2 regions of the Mesorhizobium sp. USDA 3734 genome follow, and region 1 is predicted to be linked to the other one. Evidence: predicted binding sites of a transcription regulator. Region 1 holds the regulator's gene; the other holds the start of a gene.
What was found. The regulator PhoB, encoded in region 1, activates phosphate uptake and scavenging genes when phosphate is short. The targets are predictions, from matches to a motif close to TGTCATNNANCTGTCAT.
Positions count from the first base shown of each region.

Region 2: the regulator PhoB is predicted to act here: its motif matches at 2,312-2,328, upstream of ACZ89F_RS32340 (PhoX family protein).

Region 1 covers NZ_JBWCCW010000001.1:7,368,605-7,373,026, forward strand. Annotated here, with positions in the region: gene pstB (phosphate ABC transporter ATP-binding protein PstB) at 1-543, shown strand, start outside; gene phoU (phosphate signaling complex protein PhoU) at 569-1,276, shown strand; gene phoB (phosphate regulon transcriptional regulator PhoB) at 1,296-1,985, shown strand; gene ACZ89F_RS35380 (ROK family protein) at 2,002-3,249, opposite strand; gene xylF (D-xylose ABC transporter substrate-binding protein) at 3,520-4,422, shown strand, end outside.
Region 2 covers NZ_JBWCCW010000001.1:6,759,015-6,763,436, forward strand. Annotated here, with positions in the region: gene ACZ89F_RS32325 (sensor histidine kinase) at 1-321, shown strand, start outside; gene ACZ89F_RS32330 (LuxR C-terminal-related transcriptional regulator) at 318-980, shown strand; gene ACZ89F_RS32335 (hypothetical protein) at 1,217-1,672, opposite strand; gene ACZ89F_RS32340 (PhoX family protein) at 2,398-4,401, shown strand.

The sequences.
Region 1 (4,422 bases):
AACGTCCTCGACCGCTCGCAGGATCTCAACCTGCTGCGGACCAAGATCGGCATGGTGTTCCAGAAGCCGACGCCATTTCCGATGTCGATCTATGAAAACATCGCTTTCGGCGTCAGGCTCTATGAAAAGCTCAGCAAGTCCGAGATGGACGGCCGTGTCGAGCAGGCGCTGAAGCGCGCGGCACTCTGGACCGAGGTCAAGGACAAGCTCAACGCCAGCGGCCTCAGCCTCTCCGGCGGCCAGCAGCAGCGGCTCTGCATCGCCCGCACCGTGGCGGTGAAGCCGGAAGTCATCCTGCTCGACGAGCCGGCCTCGGCGCTTGACCCGCTGTCGACCGCCAAGATCGAAGAGCTGATCGACGAGTTGCAAGCCGACTACACGATCGTCATCGTCACCCACAACATGCAGCAGGCGGCGCGCGTGTCGAAGCAGACGGCCTTCATGTATCTGGGCGAACTGGTCGAGTTCGACCGCACCGAGAAGATCTTCACGTCGCCCCGCGAGAAGCGCACGCAGGACTACATCACCGGCCGCTTCGGCTGAGTTCAGGCATACGAGGGACAAGATCATGGGCGAACACACAGTCGCTTCTTTCGACGAGGATCTCGGACAGATCAGCAGGCTCATCAGTGACATGGGCGATCTCGCCGGCTCGATGGTCGGTGGCGCCACCAAGGCGCTTTTGAATTCCGACAACGCCCTGGCACAGCGCGTCGTCTCCGACGATGCGATCATGGATGCGCGCCAGCGCGAGCTCGACGACCGCGCCATCACCTTGATCGCCAAGCGGCAGCCGATGGCCGACGATCTGCGCCATGTCGTCGGTTCGATCCGCATGGCCGGCGATCTCGAACGCATCGGCGACCTTGCCAAGAACATCGCCAAGCGCGTCGGCACCGTCGGCCTCAGCGTCACGCCGCGCGAGTTGTCGCATTCCATCGACGCAATGGCGCAGCTGGTGCTGATCCAGGTGCAGGGCGTGATCGAGGAGTATGCGGCCCGCGACGCCGCGGCCCTGGCAAAACTGCGTGCCGACGACGAACGCATCGACGTCAAATACACCTCGGTGTTCCGCGAACTCCTGACCTACATGATGGAAGACCCGCGCAACATCACGGCCTGCACGCATCTGTTGTTCTGCGCCAAGAACCTCGAGCGCATCGGTGACCATGTGACCAACATCGCCGAAAATGCCTATTATGTTCTGACCGGCACGCAGCTGCCCGCCAATCGTCCGAAGCAGGACGAGACGGCAATGTCCGCGCCGGCGGCATGACGACAGGGGTGACCAGTCTATGATCGCGCCACGCATCATGGTGGTGGAGGATGAGGAGCCGCTAGGCGTGCTGCTCCGCTACAATCTCGAATCCGAAGGCTACCAGGTCGAGGTGGTGACGCGCGGCGACGAGGCCGAGATCCGGCTGCAGGAGAACGTTCCCGACCTTCTGGTGCTCGACTGGATGGTGCCTGCGGTTTCCGGCATCGAACTCTGTCGTCGGCTAAGAATGCGTCCCGAGACCGAGCGGCTGCCGATCATCATGCTGACCGCGCGCGGCGAGGAAAGCGACCGCGTGCGTGGCCTGTCGACCGGCGCCGACGACTATCTGGTCAAGCCGTTCTCGACACCGGAATTCATGGCTAGGGTAAAGGCGCTGCTGCGCCGCGCCAAGCCGGAAGTGCTGTCCAGCGTGCTCAAGGTCGGCGACATCGTGCTCGATCGCGAGTCGCACCGGGTCTATCGCAAGAAGAGCGAGATCCGGCTCGGGCCGACCGAATTCCGCCTGCTCGAGTTCATGATGCGCCATCCCGGCCGCGTGTTCTCGCGCAGCCAACTGCTCGACAATGTCTGGGGCGAGACGATCTATATCGACGAGCGCACGGTCGATGTGCATGTCGGCCGGCTGCGCAAGGCGGTCAACAATGGCCGCATGCCGGATGTCATCCGCACCATTCGTGGGGCCGGATACGCGATCAGGGAAGACTGAACTCCCTCGTTTGAACTCACGCCACGTTCTTGCCGGTGAGGCCGGATCTCGTCTGCGCGCCGGGTGCAAAAATCTCCTGGTCGACGAAGGTCAGCGCGCGCATGGCGCAGCCTTCGCGGATCAGCGGCAGTTCGTTCGGCTCGGTGTCGAAGGAAATCGATTTCGAGTGCTGGCCGCCGGCGGTCTGGGCAATCGCCTTGCGCAATGCGGGCTCGATCAGGTCGAAGGCAGCGGCGCTGACGCCGACCATGGCAACGGGCGCCGGATCGATCAGCGCGAACAGGCTGCCGAGACCGTAGCCGAGCGCTTCGCCGGCCTTGCGATAGGCCTCGCGCTCGGGGCCATCCTTTTCGCGGGCCGCGGTCGCCAAGGCGCGCATGTCGGCGTCGCTGACATCGGCGACGGGTTCTGCGTCCTCACCCAACTGCCTGGCGTTGCGCCAGATGGCGTAGTTGCCGGCATAAGCTTCGACGCAGCCGCGCCGTCCGCAGCGACACAGCGCACCGTTCGGCTGATGGATCATGTGGCCGAACTCACCGCCCGAGGAATGAGTGCCGGTGAACAGCTCGCCCTTCAGCACCAGGCCCATGCCGATGCCGTGCGACAAAAGGATGGCGATGAAATCGTCGCGGTAGCGATCAGGATCTCGCCATCGCAGCGCTATCGCCATCATGTTGCAGTCGTTTTCCATGGTGGCGGGGATGCCGAACTCGTCCTCGAGTATGTCGGCGAAGGCGATGTCGGTGTGCGGCGTGATCGGCGACCACAACATGGCGCGGGCGCGGGTGTCGGTGATGCCCTGGATCGCCAGCGCGATGCGGGCGACGCTGCGGACGTCAAGGTCGGGGTCCTCAAGACGGCGCCGCACGATGGCGACGCATTCGCCGATCAGCGCCTCGCGGGACATCGTCAATGTGTCCAGCCGGCGCTGTTCCTCTGATATCACTTGGCCGGCATAGTCGATGACGGCGACGGAGAGAAAATTCAGCGACAGCACCACGGTCATCACCGCCGCCGCTTCCGGATTGAGGCCGAGGCCGACCTGCGGCCGGCCGCGTTTGAGCGAGCCGGCCTCGCTTGGTTTGCTTTCGGTCAGGATGCCTTCGCCGATCAGGTCGGAGGAGATCGCCGATATGGTCGAGTGGCTGAGGCCCGTGGTCGCGGCGATCTCGGTGCGTGATGGTTGTCCGGCGCGGCGCACGGCCGCAATCACCATCGCCCGGTTGCGCCGGCGCAAATCGTCGTGGCGGATTCCGACCGACATGTTTACTCAAGTCCTCCCGGTCGCCGCGGCTCTCCGTGCCCCTCGAACGCTGTCGGCAACGCAGGCAAATACTGGCAGAAGCCGCCCACTCTGTCATTTATTTATTCCGGAGCTCGAAAAAAATTCGCGAGCACATCAAAATCCATCAGAATCAATGTTGACAGCGTTCGGGTGTTGGACCAGTATTTTTTCGAGGCTCGAAAAAATAGAGCCTCTGTGCCGGCCTTCGGGTCAGTTTGGTCGCGCCATACGCGGCGCAGGGAGGATATTATGAAAAGATTCACAGCCGCCATCCTGGCGGGTGCCGCCATGTCGCTGACGCTCGCGTCGGTTGCGCAGGCGAAGGACAAGGTCATTGGCGTTTCGTGGTCCAACTTCCAGGAAGAGCGCTGGAAGACCGACGAGGCCGCCATGAAGACGGCGATCGAGGCCGCCGGCGACAAGTACATCTCCGCCGATGCGCAGTCCAATCCCGGCAAGCAGCTTACCGATGTCGAAAGCCTGATCTCGCAGGGCGCCAATTCGCTGATCATCCTGGCGCAGGATGCCTCGGCCATCGGCCCGGCGGTGCAGAAGGCGCTGGACGAAGGTATTCCGGTCGTCGGCTATGACCGTCTGATCGAGAACAAGGACGTCTTCTATCTGACCTTCGACAATAAGGAAGTCGGCCGCATGCAGGCCCGCGAAGTGTTCAAGGTCAAGCCGGAAGGCAACTATGTCTTCATCAAGGGTTCGGGTGCCGATCCGAATGCCGACTTCCTGTTCTCGGGCTCGATGGAAGTGCTCAAGGAAGCCATCGACAGCGGCAAGATCAAGAATGTCGGCGAGGCCTATACGGACGGCTGGCTGCCCGCCAACGCCCAGAAGAACATGGAACAGTTCCTCACCGCCAACGACAACAAGGTCGATGCCGTGGTCGCGGCCAATGACGGCACAGCCGGCGGCGTCGTCGCGGCGCTGACGGCGCAGGGCCTTGCCGGCACCGTGCCGGTCTCGGGTCAGGACGGCGATCACGCCGCGCTGAACCGCATCGCGCTCGGCACGCAGACCGTGTCGGTGTGGAAGGACGCGCGCGAACTCGGCAAGAACGCCGCAGAGATCGCCTCGCAGCTCGCCGACGGCAAGAAGACGAGCGACATCGCCGGCGCCAAGGACTTCACGACGCCTGGCGGC
Region 2 (4,422 bases), 610 kb from region 1:
ACACTCACGCTGGCCGGACAGTTGCCGGAGCCCGGCGCCTCCGAGAAGATCAGCATCTATCGTTTCGTGCAGGAAGGGCTAAACAATGCCTACCGTCACGGGCGAGGCAAGGATCAAGCGGTGAGTGCTGGGATGAAAGGTGGCAGGCTTTGTGTTGAAGTGTCGGACGCCGGGCCAGGCTTCGATCCGGCACGGGTCGAGGGCCTCGGGCTCGCCGGCCTCAGAGAACGGGTCGAAAGCATTGGTGGCCAGTTCGAAACCTTGACCGGGCCGCAAGGCACGCGATTGGTGATCCGTCTATCGGTTGAGGAGCAAGCATGACTGATGTCATTCGCATCGCCATTGTCGACGATCATCCCCTCTTTCGCGAAGGTGTGACGCGCAGCCTGTCGGAGATCGGAGGTTTCGAGATGGCTGGCGAGGGCGCCACGGCGCAGGATGCCGAACGCATCGCCTCGACGGTGCGGCCCGATATTTTGCTGCTCGATATCTCCATGCCGGGCGGCGGTCTGGCCGCGGTTGCAGGCATCCTCGCCAGCCATCCCGCCCAGAAGATCGTCATGCTGACCGTTTCGGAGGCCAATGCCGATGTGACCACGGCCCTTAACGCAGGGGTGCGCGGCTATGTCCTCAAAGGTATCGGATCGCGCGCGCTTGCCGACATCCTGCGCAACGTGGCGGCTGGCGAGAGCTATCTTTCGCCGACGCTGTCGGCCCGGCTGCTTTCGGATCTCCAGTCCCAGAAACCCACCAACGGCATAGCGGACCGGCTGCGGCAACTCACCGAACGGCAGACGGAAATCCTGCGGCTGGTGGCCGAGGGGCTGAGCAACAAGGAAGTCGCCTTGCGGCTGGAGCTTCAGGAGAAGACCGTCAAGCATCACATGACCGGCGTGCTGTCGAAACTCAATGTGCGAAACCGCACCGAAGCAGCCTTGATGATGCGTGAGGCACGCGACCGCGACAGGAACCATACTTAACAGTTCAGCGCTTCTAGAGTGGTTCGCCGTTTCACGGAAACGGCGAACCACTCTAACTCTTTGTTTTGACGCAATTCCGGACGGAAAATCGTTTCACACTTTCCTGGAATTGCTCTAGCAAACCTGAACCGCTCCAGGGACTTCGGTCATCGCGGCGCCGGCCCAGAAACGAGGTCACCTCCGCCGGGGGGCGGCGGAGGTGACATGTGAAGCCGGCCGTTGCCTGTTGGCAAGCTTCACAAGGCCATGAGGCGGCTGACATCGGCCGGCGTGGCCCGGCGGTCGATGATCGTGCGCCCGAGCGCATCCTCCATCCTGAAACGGCCGTTCTCGATCTTTTCCGTTATGCCGTCGGGATGCCGGACGGTGATCTTGTTGCCTGTCACGTCGACCTTGTCACCGGTCACGGCATTGACATGACTCGCGCTGTTGCCGCTCTTGCCCCTGTTGGATCCCGACTTGCCGGAATTGCCGTTCCCGTTGCTGTTGCCGCTATTACCACTGTTGCCGCCGCTGTTGCCAGAATTGCCGCCGCTGCTGTTTCCGCCACCGCCGTTACCGCCGTTACCGCCTCCACCACCACCGCCGTTGCCGCCGCCGTTACCGCCGCCGCCCTTGCCAGCCTGTGCGCTGGCAGCATCGATTCCGGGAACGGAGCCGTGGAGGGCAAAGTGATAGGGAGCGATGGTCAACGCCAGCGCGGCCGCCGATCTGAGCGCCAGCCGGCAACAACGGGTCGTGACCGATCTGTGCATCCTGATCTCCGTCGATTGAGCCGGCGCCCACCCTCAACGTCGCAGCAGCAACCAACATCGCCGAAAGACGTGGTTCCCGGAAGCGACCTCCGACCGTTGCGGTTGTCACCCAGGACCTTTGCAAGCGCAAGATTGGACTAAAGTCCCATGCCTGTGCTATATTAGCTTCGTATGAACGACGCCGCCATCGCCATCGCTGAACGGGAGACTTGTTTTCCCGATGCCTGACGACGGCAGACGCCGGACATCAAGTCACCTCCGCCGGGGGCGGCGGAGGTGACTTGTAACGCTGGCCTTTGCCTGGTTGACCTGTTTCACAAAGCCTGAAGACGACTGATATCGTCCGCCGGCGCCGGACGTTCGATGATAGCGCGGACGTTCTCGATCGCTTCCCTGGTGCTGTCTCTCCTATGCCGTCGGGATGCTCGATCTTGTTGCCGACCACTCCGATCGCCGGTTGTCCGCCGCCGTCACATCATGTCCACCATCTCTGGCAATGCGCGCTTGCGGCGGCAACTCCGGGAATGCTTGGCCAACGGTGCGCGGAATGCCTGTCGCGTCCAAAAGGTCTCTTGATGTCACGAAAATGTGATCCGGCGATTATAAGGGGGTCAAACAGGTACCCATGCTCCAGCCACCCACGCAGCCAGAGGCAAGCCACCATGACTGACCATCGCTCCCCCGACGCCCGATTCCGCACCAGCCTGCTCGAGGAAAACGACGGCCCGGCCACCAACCCCACCGACAACCGCACCATGGGCGAGATCATCGCCGCGCGGTTCTCGCGCCGCGGTTTCCTCAAGGGCTCGCTGGCCGTCTCGGCCATCGCCGCCACGGTCAGCCCGCTGGCGCTGATCAGCGCCGACGAGGCCCGGGCCGCGGAAGGCTCGGCCTTCGCGTTCGACGAACTGGAGGCCGGCATCGACGACAAGCATCATGTCGCGCCGGGCTACGACGCCGATGTGCTGTTGCGCTGGGGCGACCCGCTGTTTGCCGATTCGCCGGACTTCGACCCGACGAAACAGTCGGCGCAGGCGCAGTCCAGACAGTTCGGCTACAACAACGACTATGTCGGCTATCTCCCGATCGACGGTTCGGCCGAACACGGCCTGCTGGTGGTCAACCACGAATACACCAACCCGCATCTGATGTTCCCGGGCATCGTCAAGATCGTCGAGAAGGACGGCAAGAAGTCGGCCGAAGTCGCACCGCTCTCGAAGGAGCAGGTCGATGTCGAGATGGCGGCCCATGGCGGCACCATCGTCGAGATCCGCAAGCAAGCTGGCAAATGGCAGGTGGTGCGCGACGGCAAGCTCAATCGCCGCATCACCTCCAACACCGAAATGGTGCTGTCCGGCCCGGTCGCCGGCCATGACCGCGTCAAGACCAATGCCGATCCATCCGGCACCAAGGTGTTCGGCACGTTCAACAATTGCGCCGGCGGCGTTACGCCCTGGGGCACCTATGTGATGGCCGAGGAAAACATCCACGGCTATTTCTCCGGCGCCTTGCCGGAAGGCCACAAGGAAGCCGCCAACTACAAGCGCCTCGGCATTCCCGAAGGCGCCTATGAATGGGCGGCGCATTACGACCGTTTCGACCTCGCCAAGGAGCCCAACGAGGCCAACCGCTTCGGCTGGATCGTCGAGGTCGATGTCAACGATCCGACCTCGACGCCGAGGAAGCGCACCGCCATGGGCCGCTTCAAGCATGAAGGCGCCGAATCGATCGTCGCCAAGGACGGCCGCGTCGTCTTCTATCTCGGCGACGACGAGCGCTTCGACTATGTCTACAAGTTCGTCACCAAGGCCGCGTTCAATCCGAACGACCATGCCACCAACAAGGACCTGCTCGACGACGGCACGCTGCATGTCGCCAAGTTCGCCGAGGACGGCACGGTCGAATGGCTGCCGATCGTCTTCGGCCACGGGCCGCTGACGGCTGAAAACGGCTTCGCTGGCCAGGCCGACGTGCTGATCGAAACACGCCGCGCCGCCGACCTGCTCGGCGCCACCAAGATGGACCGCCCGGAAGACATCCAGCCAAATGCCGTCAACGGCAAGGTCTATGTCATGCTGACCAACAATTCGAAGCGCAAGGCCGACCAGGTCGACGCCGCCAACCCGCGCGCCGAAAACGCCTTCGGCCACATCATAGAAATATCGGAGGACGGCGGCGATTTCGCTGCCGCCAAGGGCAAGTGGGAAGTGCTTTTGAAATGCGGCGATCCCTCGGTGGCCGATGTCGGCGCCACCTTCTCGACGGCAACGACAGCCAATGGCTGGTTCGGCATGCCCGACAATTGCGCCGTCGATTCGGCCGGTCGCCTGTGGGTTGCCACCGACGGCCAGGGCCCGAAAGCCACCGGCCGTACCGACGGCCTGTGGGCGGTCGACACCGAAGGGTCGGCACGGGCGACCTCGAAACTGTTCTTCCGCGTGCCGATCGGGGCCGAGATGTGCGGTCCGCTGTTCGCGCCCGACGACCAGACCGCCTTCGTCGCCGTCCAGCATCCGGGCGACGGCGGCGAGGACTGGGAGGCGTTCGGCCGCCCGTCCTACTATGAAGACCTGTCGACACGCTGGCCCGACTTCAAGCCCGACATGCCGGTGCGGCCGTCGGTGGTCGCCATCACCAAACAGGGCGGCGGCAAGATCGCGGTCTGATATCCGGCGCTTGCAGCGGAG